Regions from separate parts of the Actinophytocola sp. NPDC049390 genome, predicted to be linked through region 1. Evidence: riboswitches for the same ligand, from Rfam matches in the RefSeq annotation. Region 1 holds a riboswitch; the other holds the start of a gene.
What was found. A riboswitch is a leader RNA that binds a small molecule or an ion and turns the genes downstream of it on or off. The one in region 1 is predicted to bind cobalamin.

Region 1 (7,793 bases):
CGCGGTGGGCGGACGTGCCGGTGCGGGTGGTGCCGGGGTTGACGGCCGCGCAGGCGGTGGCGAGCCGCGCGGGTGCGCCGCTGGGGCACGACTTCTGCACGTTGTCGCTGTCGGACCGGCTCAAGCCGTGGGACGTGATCGCGTCCCGGCTGGCGGCGGCCGCGGCGGCGGACTTCGTGGTCGCGATCTACAACCCCGCGTCCCGCAGCCGCCGCGAACAGCTGGTGGCGGCGAAGGAGCTGCTGCTCGGCCACCGTCGCGGCGACACCCCGGTGATCATCGGACGGGACGTCGGCGGCCCGGCGGAGACGATCGAGATCGTGCCGCTGGCGGAGTTGGATCCCGCCACCGTGGACATGCGGTGCCTGCTGATCGTGGGCTCGTCGCGGACCCGGCTGACCGAGCTGCCCGACGGGACGCGACGGGTGTTCACCCCTCGGCACTACCCAGCCAGCTGAGGACCTCGTCGACGGTCGCCACGACGGGCACGTCCGGCAGCGCGGGCCTGCGCACGACGATGACCGGGACGCCCAGTTCGCGGGCCACGGTGAGCTTGGCCGCGGTGTGGTCGCCACCGGAGTCCTTGGTGACGAGGAGGTCGACGTCGTGCGTGGTCATCAGTGTGCGCTCGCCGTCCACTGTGTACGGACCGCGGGCGAGGACCAGCTCCTTGCGGGCCGGTAGCGGCAGGCCGGGCGGGTCGACGCAGCGGATGAGGAACCACCGGTCGGACCGGGCGAACGCGGCGAGGCCCTGCCGTCCGGTGGTGAGGAAGACGCGCCGGCCGAGCCCGGGGATCATCGCGGCGGCCTCGGTGAGGGAGTCGGCCCAGTGCCAGTCGTCGCCGGGGCCCGGCCGCCACCCCGGCCGCCGCAGGAGGACGTGTGGGACACCGGCGTACCGGGCGGCCTTGGCGGCGGCGGCGCTGATGCGCTCGGCGAAGGGGTGCGTGGCGTCGACGAGGGCGGTGACCTTCTCGGCGACGAGCCAGTCGGCGAGCCCCTGCGGCCCACCGAACCCGCCGACGCGTACCTCGCCGGCCGGGAGGCGGGGTCGCTGTACCCGCCCGGCGAGGGTGGAGATGACGCGCGTGCCCCGCCGCCCGGCGAGTTCGGCGGCCAGTTCGCGGGCTTCCCGGGTGCCCCCGAGGATCGCGACGCACCGGTTCACCGGCCACCTCCGCCCCGATGGCGCAACCCGTGTCGGTGCCCGCTGGTAGCGTGAAAACCGGGGGACCCCCAGGCCGATTGAATGGACCGTTCAATCGGCCACCGCCGGGGAGAGGCTCCGCACGCCCCCGGGGTCACGCGCCGGGTGGGGCGACCGGCGTACCAACCTGATGGCAGGCTGGGCACGTGAGCACGCCCCTGCGCCGCGGCTGGACCACCGGCGCCTGCGCGACCGCGGCCGCCAAGGCCGCGTGTACCGCGCTGCTCACCGGCGAGTTCCCCGACCCCGTGCGGATCCGCCTCCCCAAGGGGCACACGCCGTCCTTCACGCTGACCCAGACCGCGCGTACCGCCGACGCCGCCATGGCCGCCGTCGTCAAGGACGCGGGCGACGATCCCGACGTCACGCACGGCGCCACCATCCGGGCTACCGTCCGCCACGGGCCGCCGGGCAGCGGCGTGACGTTCCACGCGGGTCCCGGCGTCGGCACCGTCACCAAGCCCGGCCTTCCGCTCCCCGTCGGCGAACCGGCCATCAACCCCGTGCCGCGCGAGCTGATCCGCGCGGCGATCGCCGAGGCCGGTGGCACCGACATCGCCGTCGAGATCTCCGTGGACGACGGGGAGGAGCTGGCCAAACACACGTGGAACCCGCGCCTCGGCATCCTGGGCGGACTGTCCATTCTGGGCACCACGGGCGTGGTGATCCCCTACTCCTGCTCCGCCTGGATCGACAGCATCCGCCGCGGGGTCGACGTCGCCCGCGCCGCCGGGCACCGGCACGTGGCCGCCTGCACCGGCAGCACGTCGGAGAAGGCCGTCGCGCAGCTGTACGGCCTGCCCGAGGACGCCCTGCTCGACATGGGTGACTTCGCGGGCGCCGCCCTCAAGTACCTGCGCCGCCACCCCGTCGACCGGCTCACCATCGCCGGTGGTTTCGCGAAGCTGTCCAAGCTCGCCGACGGGCACCTCGACCTCCACTCCGGACGGTCGCGGGTCGACCTCGACCGCCTCGCCGCCCGTGCGGGCCTGCCTCACCTCGCCACCGCCAACACCGCGATGGAGGCACTGCAGCTCGCCCAGCGGGCCGGGGTGCCGCTCGCCGACCGGGTCGCCGAGGCCGCGCGCCACGAAGCGGCGAAAGTCCTCGCGGGAGCGCCGGTCGACGTGGACGTCCTGGTCATCGACCGCTCCGGACGCCTGGCCGGACGCGCGTCGTCGAGTACAGGTGCGAGTCCGGGAAGCCCTCCGCCGTGAGCACCTCGCCCACGATGATCACCGCGGTGCGGCGCACGCCCGCCTCGTGGACCAGCGCCGCGATCGTCGCGAGGGTGCCGCGCAGCACCACCTCGTCCGGCCGCGACGCGTACGCCACCACGGCGACCGGGCAGTCCGGCCCGTAGTTCGGCAGCAGCTCATCGACGACCTGGTCGATCCGCTGCACGGCCAGGTGCAGCACCATCGTCGACCGCGACCGGCCCAGCGTCGCCAGGTCCTCCCCCGGTGGCATGGCGGTGGCACGCGCGGAGATCCTGGTCAGCACGACGGTCTGGCCGACACCCGGCACGGTCAGCTCACGGCCGAGCGTCGCCGCGGCGGCCGCGAACGCGGGCACGCCCGGCACGATCTCGTACGGCACCCCCTCGGCGTCCAGCCGCCGCGCCTGCTCGGCGACCGCGCTGAACACGGACGGGTCGCCGGAGTGCAGCCGCACCACGTCGTTGCCGCGCCGGTGTTCCGCGACCAGCTCCGCGATGATCTGGTCCAGCGTCAGGTCGGCGGTGTCCACGAGCCGTGCGCCGTCCGGACAACCGGCCAGCACCTCGGCGGGCACCAGGCTGCCCGCGTACAGGCACACCGGCGTCGACGCGATCAGCCGCTGCGCCCGCACCGTGATCAGGTCCGCCGCGCCCGGCCCCGCCCCGACGAAGTGCACGGTCATGAGGTCTCCTCTCTCGTCACGACCCACTGTGTCACCGGCATCATCGGCTTCCACGCGGTGAACCCGCCCACCGGTGCGGCGCGGCTCACCTCGATCCTCGTCAGCGTGCCACCGAGCGCGGCGTGCCACCGGGTCAGCACCGCCTCGGACTCGAGCGTCACCGCGTTCGCCACGAGACGTCCGCCCGTGCGCAGCGCCGCCCAGCAGGCCTCGACGACGCCGTCGCCGGTCAGCCCGCCGCCGACGAACACCGCGTCCGGCCGGGGCAGGTCCGCGAGCGCGGCCGGTGCCCGGCCCTCGACCACCCGCAGTCCCGGGACCCCCAGCAGCCCCGCGTTGCGGTGGATCCCGGCGGCGCGTTCCGGCCGGGACTCGACGGCGACCGCGGCGCAGGACGGGTGCGTCCGCAGCCACTCGATCGCGATGCTGCCCGCACCCGCGCCGACGTCCCACAGCAGCTGTCCCGGCAGCGGAGCCAGCGCGGCGAGCGTGATCGCGCGGACCTCCCGCTTGGTGAGCTGGCCGTCGTGGTCGTAGGCGTCGTCGGGCAGGCCGGGGGTGCGACCGAGCGGGGTGACGCCGGGGGCGGCGCGGCAGTCGAGTGCGACCACGTTCAACGAACCCGCAGCCCCCGACCAGGTCGCCGCGGTGCCGTCGTGCCGTCGTTCGTCCGGGCCGCCGAGGTCGTCGAGCACCGTCATCGCGGTCGGGCCGAAACCGCGGTCGGTCAGCAGCGCGGCCACCTCGGCGGGGGTGTCGGCACCGGCGGACAGCACGAGCATCCGCCGGTGCGGCAACGGGATCAGCGACGACACCGGCCGCCCGACGAGGTTCACGACATCGACGTCCTCGGCGGGCCAGCCCAGCCGCGCGCACGCGAGCGACGCCGACGACACGTGCGGGTGGACGCGCACCCGGCTCGCGCCGAGCAGCCGCACCAGCGTGCCGCCGATGCCGAAGAACATCGGGTCGCCGCTCGCCAGCACGCACACCTGTCGCCCGGCGTGCTCGGTGAGCAGCGGTTCGACGGCTGGCAGGAGCGGCGACGGCCACGTGACACGCGTCGCACCGCCGTCCGGCAGCAGCGCGAGCTGGCGCGTGCTGCCGATCACGACTTCGGCGCCTGCCACGGCGTTCCTGGCCGGCGCGGTGAGTCCGGTCCAGCCGTCGGCGCCGATCCCGACCACGGTGATGGGTTCCACGACCGGGCACCGTAATCGACTTTCGGCGCGGTGTCTGACACGATGCGAGGGAACGAACAGCGAGGTGCGCGAGGAAACCAGCGCGAATCTGGTGCGGTCCCGCCACTGTGAGCCGAAGAGATTCGGTGAGCCAGACACTCGTCCCCCGCTGCGGAACCGACTCGGGCGCGGACCCGGGGAAGGATCGCGCATGACCTCGGGCTACCCGTTCTCAGCCGTCGTCGGCCACGACGACCTGCGTCTCGCTCTCCTGCTCAACGCCGTCCACCCCGCCATCGGCGGCGTGCTCGTGCGGGGTGAGAAGGGCACCGCGAAGTCGACCGTCGTGCGTGGACTCGCCGCGTTGCTGCCCGCCGTCGTCGTGGTCGAGGGCTGCCGGTTCAGCTGCGACCCGGCCGCACCCGATCCCGCCTGCCCCGACGCGCCGCACGACGGCGCCGCCACGACCACGCCCGCCCGGCTCGTCGAGCTGCCGGTGGGTGCCACCGAGGACCGGCTCGTCGGGTCACTCGACCTGGAACGTGCGCTGACCGCCGGAGTACGGGCCTACCAGCCGGGTCTGCTCAGCGCGGCGCACCGCGGTGTCCTGTACGTCGACGAGGTGAACCTGCTGCACGACCACCTGGTGGACCTGCTGCTCGACGCCGCCGCCATGGGCCGCGCGCACGTCGAGCGGGACGGCGTCTCGGTGTCGCACGCCGCGTCGTTCCTGTTGGTGGGCACGATGAATCCCGAGGAGGGTGAGCTGCGGCCGCAGCTGCTGGACCGGTTCGGCCTCACCGTGGAGGTGGCGGCGGCGCGGGACGTGGCCGTGCGCACGGAGGTGATCCGGCGGCGGCTCGCGTTCGAGGCGGACCCGTCCGGGTTCGCGGCGCGGTGGGCGGCGGAGGACGCGGCGCTGGTGCGGCGGATCACCACGGCACGCGCCGCGCTGCCGTCGGTGCGGCTGCCGGATGCCGAGGTACGCAGGATCGCCGCCTTGTGCGCGTCGTTCGACGTGGACGGCATGCGCGCGGACCTCGTCGTGGCACGGGCCTCGGTGGCGCACGCGGCGTGGCGCGGCGCGGGCGAGGTCGCCGCACAGGACGTCGAGGCGGCCGCGCGCCTGGCGCTGCCGCACCGCAGGCGGCGCGACCCGTTCGACGAGCCGGGCATCGACGAAGAGCAGCTCCAGCAAGCGTTGCGGGACGCCGATCCCGACCCGCCACCGGACGACGACCCTGGTGGTGGCCCGGGTTCCGGCGGCGACCCCGCCGATTCCACAGCGGACCCGTCGGGGACGCCGAACAGCGGCAACGGGAACACCACCCAGCCCGCCGCGACACCGGATCCCGCGTTCCAGGCGCGGCTCTTCTCCGTCGACGGCGTCGGCGAAGGCGCCCCGGGCCGCCGTTCCCGCGCCCGCTCGGGTTTCGGCCGCACACTGCGCGCCACACGGGGACGCGGCCACGGCCTGCACCTCGTCGGCACGCTCGCCGCCGCCGCGCCACACCAGCTCGCCCGCGGCCGGAGCGGACCCGGCATCGTGCTGTGGCGCGGTGACGTCCGCCGTGCCGTGCGGGAAGGCAAGGAGAGCAACCTCGTCCTGTTCGCGGTGGACGCGTCCGGGTCGATGGCGGCGCGCAAGCGGATGTCGGCCGTCACCGGGGCGGTGGTCTCGCTGCTGCTCGACGCCTACCAGCGCCGCGACAAGGTCGGTCTCGTCACGTTCCGCGGCGGCTCCGCCGACCTCGTGCTGCCGCCCACGTCGTCGGTGGAGGCGGCCGTCGCCCGGTTGCGGCGCCTGTCCACCGGTGGCCGCACCCCGCTCGCCGACGGGTTGCTCCGCGCGCACCGAACCCTGGCCACGGAACGGTTGCGCGACCCGAGACGGCGACCGCTGCTCGTGGTCGTCACCGACGGCCGCGCCACCGTGCCGCTGCGCGCGGACCCGGTGGCCGACGCCATGCAGGCCGCCGGGCTGCTGGCCGGGGACGGGGTCGCGAGCGTGGTCGTCGACTGCGAACGCGGCCCGGTCCGGCTCGGCATCCCCGCCAGGCTCGCGCACGCGCTGAACGGCGCCCACGTGCGGCTCGACGAGCTGTCCGCCGACCACGTCACCGGCGTGGTGCGTGCCGCCAGGAGCGTCGCCTGATGCCGCAGGGGAAACCCGAGGCGGTCCCCGACGACGGGCTCACCACCCGTCAGCGCCGCAACCGGCCGCTGCTGATCGTCCACACCGGACCGATGAAGGGCAAGTCCACGGCCGCGTTCGGGCTCGCGCTGCGCGCGTGGAACCAGGGCTGGCCGATCGGCGTGTTCCAGTTCGTCAAGTCCGCCAAGTGGAAGGTCGGCGAGGAGACCGCGTTGCTCGCGCTCGGCGAGGTGCACGAACGGACCGGGCAGGGCGGGCCCGTCGAGTGGCACAAGATGGGTGCGGGCTGGTCCTGGTCACGCAAGCAGGGCACCGAGGTCGACCACGCGGAGGCCGCGCGCGAGGGCTGGCGGGAGATCACCCGCCGCCTGCACGAGGAACGTCACACCCTGTACGTGCTCGACGAGTTCACCTATCCCATGAAGTGGGGCTGGGTCGACGTCGGCGAGGTCGTCGAGACGCTGGCGAACCGGCCCGGGCGCCAGCACGTGGTGATCACCGGCCGGGACGCGGCACCCGAACTGGTCGCGGCCGCCGACCTCGTCACCGAGATGACGAAGGTCAAGCACCCCATGGACACCGGCGCGAAGGGCCAGAAGGGAATCGAGTGGTGACACCGGCGCTGGTGATCGCCGCACCGTCGTCGGGCAGCGGGAAGACCGTCGTGGCAACGGGTCTGATGGCCGCGCTGCGCAGGGCGGGCCACCGGGTGGCGCCGTTCAAGGTCGGTCCCGACTACATCGACCCCGGCTACCACACGCTCGCCGCCGCACGGCCCGGCCGCAACCTCGACCCGGTGCTGGTCGGCGAGTTCCTCGTGGGACCGCTGTTCGCGCACGGGTCCTCGGGCGCGGACATCGCGGTCGTCGAGGGTGTCATGGGACTGTTCGACGGGAAGGTCGGCACGGACGGGTTCGGTTCCACCGCTCACGTCGCCGAACTGCTCGGCGCGCCGGTCGTGCTGGTCGTCGACACCCGGGGCCACAGTTCGAGCCTCGCCGCGCTGCTGCACGGGTTCCGCACGTGGCGGCCCGGCGTACGGCTCGCCGGGGTGATCCTGAACCAGGTCGGCTCGGACCGGCACGAGGCCGTGCTGCGGGACGCGTGCGAGGACGTCGGGCTCGCCGTTCTCGGTGTGCTGCGCAGGAACGCGGCGGTGGACGTGCCGTCCCGTCACCTCGGCCTCGTCACCGCGGCGGAGCACGGCCCGGCCGCGGTGCGGGCGGTCGACGCGATGGCCGACCTGGTGGCGGGCGGCGTCGACCTCCCGGCGATCGTCCACCTGGCACGGTCGGGCACCGGGTTCCCGCCGTGGGCACCGGACATCGAACCGGTGCCGGGAACGC
Region 2 (7,793 bases), on a different contig from region 1:
CCGCCGCCCGTTCGGCGAGGTCAACGACCTGAACGCGGTCGACGGCCGGTTCGCGACGTCGTACAACTTCCGCGCCTCCGGCGACCCGGACGCCTACCAGGGCCGCCTCGTCAGCCGACCGTTCCAGGTGGACAGACGGTACGTGACGGCCTGGGTCGGTGGCGGCGCGCACCTCGGCCGTACGTGCGTGAACGTCGTGGTGGACGGCGAAACCGTCGCGAGTCTCACCGGCCGCGAGATCGAACCGCTGACCGCCATGTCGGTCGACGTCAGCCGCTGGCACGGACGGACCGCCCACATCGAGGTCGTCGACTCGATCGCCGCGGGTTGGGGGCACGTCAACGTCGGCCGGATCGTGTTCAGCGACCGGCCGGTCCGGTCGATCCCGATCGAGCGGCTTCCCGAGTTCGGCACGTTCGTCATCGCCGCGGCCGACGACCAGGCGCGCGTGTCGACCGACGGCGGCGCCGCCGCGACCATCACCGTGCCGTTGACCGTCCGGCCAGGACAGTCGCGGTCGGCGCGGTTCGTGCTGGCATGGCACTTTCCCACCCCGCAACCAACCGCGTTCGGCTGGCTGCGTGACGGACCCCGGCTGCGCCACCACTACGCGACACGGTTCCGCGACGCCCGCGCCGTCGCCGACCACACGCTGGCGCACCTCCCCCGGCTCGACGCGCAGACCCGTGAGTGGGTGCGCACCTGGTACACGGATTCCTCGCTGCCCCACTGGTTTCTGGAACGCACGCTCGCTCCGGCGTCCACATTGGCCACCAGCACGTGCTTCCGCTTCGACAACGGCCGCTTCTACGCCTGGGAGGGCATCTACTGCTGCGCGGGCACCTGCGGTCACGTGTGGAACTACGCCCAGACCGTCGCCCGTCTGTTCCCCGACCTCGAACGCGACACCCGCGAGCGCGTCGACCTGGGCATCGCACTGCGCCCCAACGGTGAGATCGGCAACCGCGGCGAAGCGGGCGAGGGCTGGTTCGCCGACGGCCAGTGCGGCACCGTCCTGCGTGTCTACCGCGAACACCAGATGTCGCCGGACACCGCTTTCCTGCGCCGCGTCTGGCCGTCCGTCCAGAAGGCCCTGGAGTGGGTGATCACGCAGGACGGCGACGCCGACGGCATCCTCGAGGGCGGCCAGTGGAACACGCTCGACGCACAGTGGTGGGGTGAGATCCCCTGGATCAGCGGCCTGTACGTGGCTGCCCTGCACGCGGGTGCCGCCATGGCGCAGGAGATGGGCGACCCGGAGTCGGCGGCCCGGTACACACGGCTCGCCCACCGCGGCTCCTCGTATCTGGAGAGCGCTCTCTGGAGCGACGAGTACGGGTACTTCTTCCAGCGCGTCGACCCCGCGCACCCGACCGCGCCGAACTCCAACCGCGGCTGCCACATCGACCAGCTCTACGCGCAGACCTACGCCGACCAGCTCGGACTGCCTCGCGTGTTCCCCGCCGACAAGGCCAGGACCGCGTTGGAGAGCGTTTTCCGAAACAACTTCGTACCGGACGCGGCGTCGTACCGGCCGCCGGGCATCCCGGACCCGCGCGTGTACGCGATGCCGGGCGAGGCGGGCACGCTGATGTGCACGTGGCCGCACGGCGGGTCGACCGAAGCGGGCGCGGGTGGGGTCGTCGGGTACTTCAACGAGGTGTGGACCGGGCAGGAGTACCAGTTCGCGGCCGGCCTGGTGAGCGCGGGCATGGTGGCGGAGGGCCTGGCCGTGACGCGGGCGGTGCACGACCGGCACCACGCCGCGAAACGCAACCCGTACAACGAGATCGAGTGCAGCGACCACTACGCGCGGGCGATGATGAGCCACGGCGTGTACCTCGCGGTCTGCGGCTACGAGTACCACGGCCCACGGGGTCACCTCGGGTTCGCGCCGAAGATCAAGCCGGACGACTTCCGCGCGGCGTTCACAGCGGCCGAAGGGTGGGGCCTGTACCGGCAGAAGCGGCACGGCGGCAGGCAGACCTGTGAGATCGAGGTGCGGTACGGCAAGGTCCGCCTGTCGACGCTGGCGTTCGAGGTGGACGGCCGGGTCCGCACCGTGACCGTGCGGGGAGAGCGCTCTCCGTTCCAGCAGACGGGCTCCCGGGTGCTGGTCACGCTGCCGACCGCGACGACCGTGCGAGCCGGCGCCGCCCTCACCGTCGACCTTGTGGGGTAATCGATTACATGGCCATCTTCGTCCCGGTGAGCGGTTTCCTGGGTGCCGGGAAGACCACGACCCTCCTGGCGGCCGCACGGGAGCTGCGTGCCCGCGGCCACCGGCCCGCGATCGTCACCAACGACCAGGGGTGCGACCTGGTGGACACGCGACTGGCGCGAACCCTGACGGACGCGGTGGGCGAGGTGCTCGACGGGTGTTTCTGTTGCCGTTTCGGCGATCTCGCCGAGGTGACGACGACGCTCGTCGAGGCGGGCGCGGACGTCGTGCTGGCCGAGGCGGTGGGCAGCTGCACCGACCTGCGCGCGACCGTGGTGCGCCCGCTGCGGGCCTACCACGGCGACACGCTGACGGTGGCGCCACTGACGACGGTCGTGGATCCCGTGCGGTACCGGGCTTTCGCGCGGGCGTGGGCCGCCGGCCTCGACGACGACGCGGCCTACCTGTACGCACACCAACTGGCGGAGGCCGACGTCCTGGCGCTGAACAAGGTGGACCTGGTGGGCGCGGACGTCCCGGCACTGGTGTCGGACCTGACCCGGCGCAACCCGTCGGCGCTGGTGATCCCGTACTCGGCGCGATCGGGTTCGGTAACCGCTCTCCTGGACCGCTGGCTGGCGGGTGGCGCCGAGGACCGCCCGGACGAGGAGTTGGACTACGACCGGTACGCGGCCGCCGAGGCGGCGCTGGCGTGGCTCAACCAGGAGGTCGCGGTGACCGGTCCGCTCGCCCCGGGCCGGTGGGCGCGGGTGGCGCTCGCGTCCCTGTCCCGCGCGGCGGCGGGCACGTTGGTGGGCCACGCGAAAGTCAGCGTCGAGACCGAGGCGGGCATGGCGAAGGGCAGCGTGACGTCGGGAGGCGCGGCCCCGACCCTCGACCTACCGGGTCCGCCGACGGCGGCGAACGCGCGGGCGGTGTTCAACCTGCGGGTGGCGTGGCCACCAGCGACGCTGGACGCGGCGTGCGCGGAGGCGGTCCGGGCAGCGGACGCAGCCTGCGGCACGACGAGCACGACGGTCGGCGCGCCCGCGGCGTTCCAGCCGTCGTACCCGAAGCCGGTGCACCGGCTCACGCGAGACTGACGGATCGGCACGGTGTCCCACGCCGGAGCGAGTGACGCTCGAAAACCCGAGCCCCAGGACAGTTGCGCAGGCATCCCCCACCCGAACCCGGGGGGCCACCCCGACGCCAATTCTACCGGCGGACACCGACAACACGGCCGCTGACGATCTTGCCTGTGGACAACTCGCCGATCGCAGGCAGTTGCTCAAGTAGTGCCCGCGGGTACGCGGCACATGACCGGACGTCCGGCACCCGGCAAAACCGCCGAACCGCGAAAACGCCGCCATCGCAGGCCCCACCCGATCCCGGGGGCCACCCGCCTTGCCAGCCTACCAGCGGGGGGCGACAGACCCGGGGTTGTCGATCTTGGCTGTGGACAACCCGGCGAGCTGTGGACAACCACGAAACACGACACGCCGACACAACATATGGGTGCTGTTCTCGATCAAGACCCTATGTATAGTGATCGCGAGCTGGTTCGGCCATCGCGCCATGGTGGTCGTCGCAAGAGGGAACCCGGTGGGAGTCCGGGACTGCCCCGCAGCGGTGAACGGGAACGAACGCCGTCACGAAGCACTGGACGTGAGTCCGGGAAGCGACGGTCAGTAGGCGTCTGCCCGTAAGTCCGAAGACCTGCCCGCTCCCCCGGCCACACCCGTGGCCGGGTGCAGTCCGCTTGCCCCGAGGGAGGGCGTGCGGGGACAACCCCCAACGGTCGGGGTTCTCTCGCGCGCCCGAAAAGCGAGGAGAACACGTGACCGCCATCCAGGACACCATGCGTGTCCGGAAACGCAGTGGGGAAACCGAACCGGTCGACGTCGACAAGATCGTCCGCGCGGTCGCGCGCTGTGCCACCGGACTCCCGGCGGTGGCGCCGCAACGCGTAGCCACGAAGACGATCAACGGGCTCTACGACGGCGCCACCACGGAAGAACTCGACCGACTGTCCATCCAGACCGCCGCCGAGCTGGTCGCCGAGGAGCCCGAGTACTCCAAGCTCGCGGCGCGCCTGCTCGCCACCTACGTCGACAAGGAGGTCCGCGGCCACGGCATCCACTCGTTCAGCCAGTCGATCAGCGTCGCCCACTCCCACGGCCTGATCGGCGACGACACCGCCAGGTTCGTCGCCACGCACGCGCGCAAGCTCGACGACGCCATCGACCACGACGCCGACCGGCGGTTCGAGTACTTCGGGCTGCGCACCGTCCACGACCGCTACCTGCTGCGCCACCCCAACAGCCGCACCGTGCTCGAACGGCCGCAGTACTGGCTCCTTCGCGTCGCGTGTGGACTGTCGCACACGCCGGCCGAGGCGATCCGGTTCTACCGGCTCATGTCGAGCCTGTCGTACCTGCCCGGCTCGCCGACGCTGTTCAACTCCGGCACCCGGCACACACAGATGTCCTCCTGCTACCTGCTGGACTCGCCGCGCGACGAGCTCGAGTCGATCTACGAGCGGTACGCGCAGGTCGCCCGGCTGTCGAAGTTCGCGGGCGGCATCGGCATCCAGTGGTCACGCGTCCGCTCGCGTGGCGCGCTGATCCGCGGCACCAACGGCCACTCCAACGGCATCGTCCCCTGGCTGCGCACGCTCGACTCGTCCGTCGCCGCGGTCAACCAGGGCGGCCGTCGCAAGGGCGCGGCCTGCGTCTACCTCGAGACGTGGCACCCGGACATCGAGGAGTTCCTGGAGCTGCGGGACAACACCGGCGAGGACGCGCGCCGCACGCACAACCTCAACCTCGCCAACTGGATCCCGGACGAGTTCATGCGCCGGGTCGAGACCGACGCCGAGTGGTCGCTGTTCGACCCGGACGAGCTGCCCGAGCTGCCGGACCTGTGGGGCGAGGCGTTCGACGAGGCGTACCGCGCCGCCGAGCAGGCGGGCCGGGCCGTCCGCACGGTCAGGGCGCGCGACCTGTACGCGAAGATGATGCGCACGCTCGCCCAGACCGGCAACGGCTGGATGACGTTCAAGGACACCGCGAACCGCACCTGCAACCAGACCGCCGAGCCCGGCAACGTCGTGCACCTGTCCAACCTGTGCACCGAGATCCTCGAGGTCACGTCCGACGACGAGACCGCGGTGTGCAACCTGGGGTCGGTCAACCTCGGCGCGCACGTGGCGGACGGCGAGATCGACTGGGCGCGGCTGCGGGACACCGTGCGCACCGCGGTCACGTTCCTCGACCGCGTGATCGACATCAACTACTACCCCACCGAGGAAGCCGCGCGCGGCAACCCGCGGTGGCGACCCGTCGGGCTCGGCGTGATGGGTCTGCAGGACGTGTTCTTCGCGCTGCGCCTTCCGTTCGACAGCGACGAGGCGCGCACGCTGTCGACACGGCTCGCCGAGGAGGTCTACCTCACCGCGCTGGAGACGTCCGCCGACCTGGCCGCGTCCGCCGGCGCGCATCCCGCGTACGCGCAGACCCGCGCCGCGCGCGGCGACCTGCAGCCGGATCTGTGGGGCATCACGCCGAAGCAGTCCGACCGGTGGGCCGCACTGCGGGAGAAGGTCGCCGAGCACGGCCTGCGCAACTCACTGCTGGTGGCGATCGCGCCGACCGCCACGATCGCGTCGATCGCGGGCTGTTTCGAGTGCATCGAGCCGCAGGTGTCCAACGTGTTCAAGCGCGAGACGTTGTCCGGCGAGTTCCTGCAGGTCAACTCGTACCTGGTGGCAGAACTGAAAAAGCACGGACTGTGGACGGCGGCCACTCGCGACCAGCTCAAGCGCGACGACGGCTCGGTGCGGGGGCTGGCGGGGCTGCCCGCGGACGCGAAGCGGCTGTTCCGCACCGCGTGGGAACTGCCGCAGCGCGCGCTGATCGACCTCGCCGCCGCACGTGGTCCCTACATCGACCAGAGCCAGTCGCTGAACCTGTTCGTCGCGTCGCCCACCATCGGGAAGCTGTCGTCGATGTACCGGTACGCGTGGGCGAGCGGCCTGAAGACCACGTACTACCTGCGGTCGCGCCCGGCGACCCGCATCCAGCAGGCGACCGTCAGCACCGCGGTCCCCGCGGACGCGGTCGCCTGCTCCCTGGAGAACCCCGAGTCCTGTGAGGCATGCCAGTGACCACGCTCGAGAACACCGCCCGCAAGCAGGTGCTGCTCGACCCCGGCATGGACCTGACGCTGCGTCCGATGCGCTACCCGCTGTTCTACGAACGCTTCCGGGACGCCATCAGGAACACGTGGACGGTCGAGGAGGTCGACCTGCACTCCGACCTCGCCGACCTGACCAAGCTGACCGACGCCGAACGGCACCTGGTCAACCGGCTCGTCGCGTTCTTCGCCACCGGCGACACGATCGTCGCGAACAACCTGGTGCTGAACCTGTACGAGCACGTCAACGCACCCGAGGCGAGGCTCTACCTGTCACGCCAGCTGTTCGAGGAGGCCGTGCACGTCCAGTTCTACCTGACGCTGCTCGACACCTACCTGCCCGACGAGCAGGAACGAGCGGCCGCGTTCGCGGCGGTGGAGAACATCCCGTCCATCCGGGACAAGGCCGAGTTCTGCTTCAGGTGGATCGACTCGATCGAGCACCTGAACCGGCTCGAGACCCGGGCGGACCGGCGGGCGTTCCTGCTGAACCTGATCTGCTTCGCGGCGTGCATCGAGGGACTGTTCTTCTACGGTGCCTTCGCCTACGTGTACTTCCTCCGTTCCCGTGGTCTGCTCAACGGCCTCGCCTCGGGCACCAACTGGGTGTTCCGCGACGAGTCCATGCACATGGCGTTCGCGTTCGACGTCGTCGACACGGTGCGCCGCGAGGAGCCGGACCTGTTCGACGACGAGCTGCACGCGCAGGTGCGGCAGATGCTCCGCGAGGCCGTCGACGCGGAGGCCCAGTTCGCGGAGGACCTGCTCACCGGCGGCGTCGCCGGGCTCACCACGTCCGACATGCGTGAGTACCTGCAGCACGTCGCCGACCGCAGGCTCGCCGCACTCGGTCTCGAACCGGAGTACGGGTCGAGGAACCCGTTCGCCTTCATGGAGCTGCAGGACGTCCAGGAACTGTCGAACTTCTTCGAACGCCGCGTGTCCGCCTACCAGGTGGCGGTGACCGGCACCGTCACCTTCGACGAGGACTTCTGATCCGGTGGGAGCGTCCCCGATCGTGTGGGTTCCACCACACACGTGCGCTCCGGCGCTCAGGTGTTCTTGGATGACCCCATGGCTCTCCTGCTGCGTGATGTGACGGTCGGGTTCACCGGACGGCGCGCCGACGTGCGCGTGGAGGGGCGCCGGGTGGTCGCGGTCGAACCACCCGGTCTGCCCGTCGACGGCGCGCAGGTCGTCGACGGCGCAGGCGGCACCCTGCTGCCCGGCCTGGTCGACGCACACGCACACCTGTTGCAGTGGGCCAGCTCCCGGCAACGCGTCTCCCTCGCCGACGCCACGTCGGCGGCGCACGCGGCGGACCTGATCGCGGCCGCCGGCGCGGCGCCCGGCGAACTGCTGCAGGGCGCGGGCTTCCACGCCGCGCTCTGGCCCGACCGTCCACACAAGACGCTCCTGGACCGCGTGCTCCCGGACC

Region 2: it holds a riboswitch for cobalamin, as region 1 does, so the genes downstream of both, ACIBVP_RS30450 (ribonucleoside-diphosphate reductase subunit alpha) here and ACIBVP_RS08105 (putative cobaltochelatase) in region 1, are expected to answer to the same signal.

Annotation. Positions count from the first base shown of each region.
Region 1 covers NZ_JBITMQ010000002.1:411,439-419,231, forward strand. The annotation lists gene ACIBVP_RS08080 (precorrin-2 C(20)-methyltransferase) at 1-458, shown strand, start outside; gene ACIBVP_RS08085 (cobalt-precorrin-6A reductase) at 430-1,170, opposite strand; gene ACIBVP_RS08090 (cobalt-precorrin-5B (C(1))-methyltransferase) at 1,356-2,426, shown strand; gene cobM (precorrin-4 C(11)-methyltransferase) at 2,350-3,111, opposite strand; gene cbiE (precorrin-6y C5,15-methyltransferase (decarboxylating) subunit CbiE) at 3,108-4,313, opposite strand; cobalamin riboswitch at 4,345-4,475, shown strand; gene ACIBVP_RS08105 (putative cobaltochelatase) at 4,504-6,447, shown strand; gene cobO (cob(I)yrinic acid a,c-diamide adenosyltransferase) at 6,447-7,061, shown strand; gene ACIBVP_RS08115 (cobyrinate a,c-diamide synthase) at 7,058-7,793, shown strand, end outside.
Region 2 covers NZ_JBITMQ010000012.1:148,225-156,017, reverse strand. The annotation lists gene ACIBVP_RS30460 (GH116 family glycosyl hydrolase) at 1-2,182, shown strand, start outside; gene ACIBVP_RS30455 (GTP-binding protein) at 2,191-3,264, shown strand; cobalamin riboswitch at 3,702-3,900, shown strand; gene ACIBVP_RS30450 (ribonucleoside-diphosphate reductase subunit alpha) at 3,999-6,326, shown strand; gene ACIBVP_RS30445 (ribonucleotide-diphosphate reductase subunit beta) at 6,323-7,351, shown strand; gene ACIBVP_RS30440 (amidohydrolase) at 7,430-7,793, shown strand, end outside.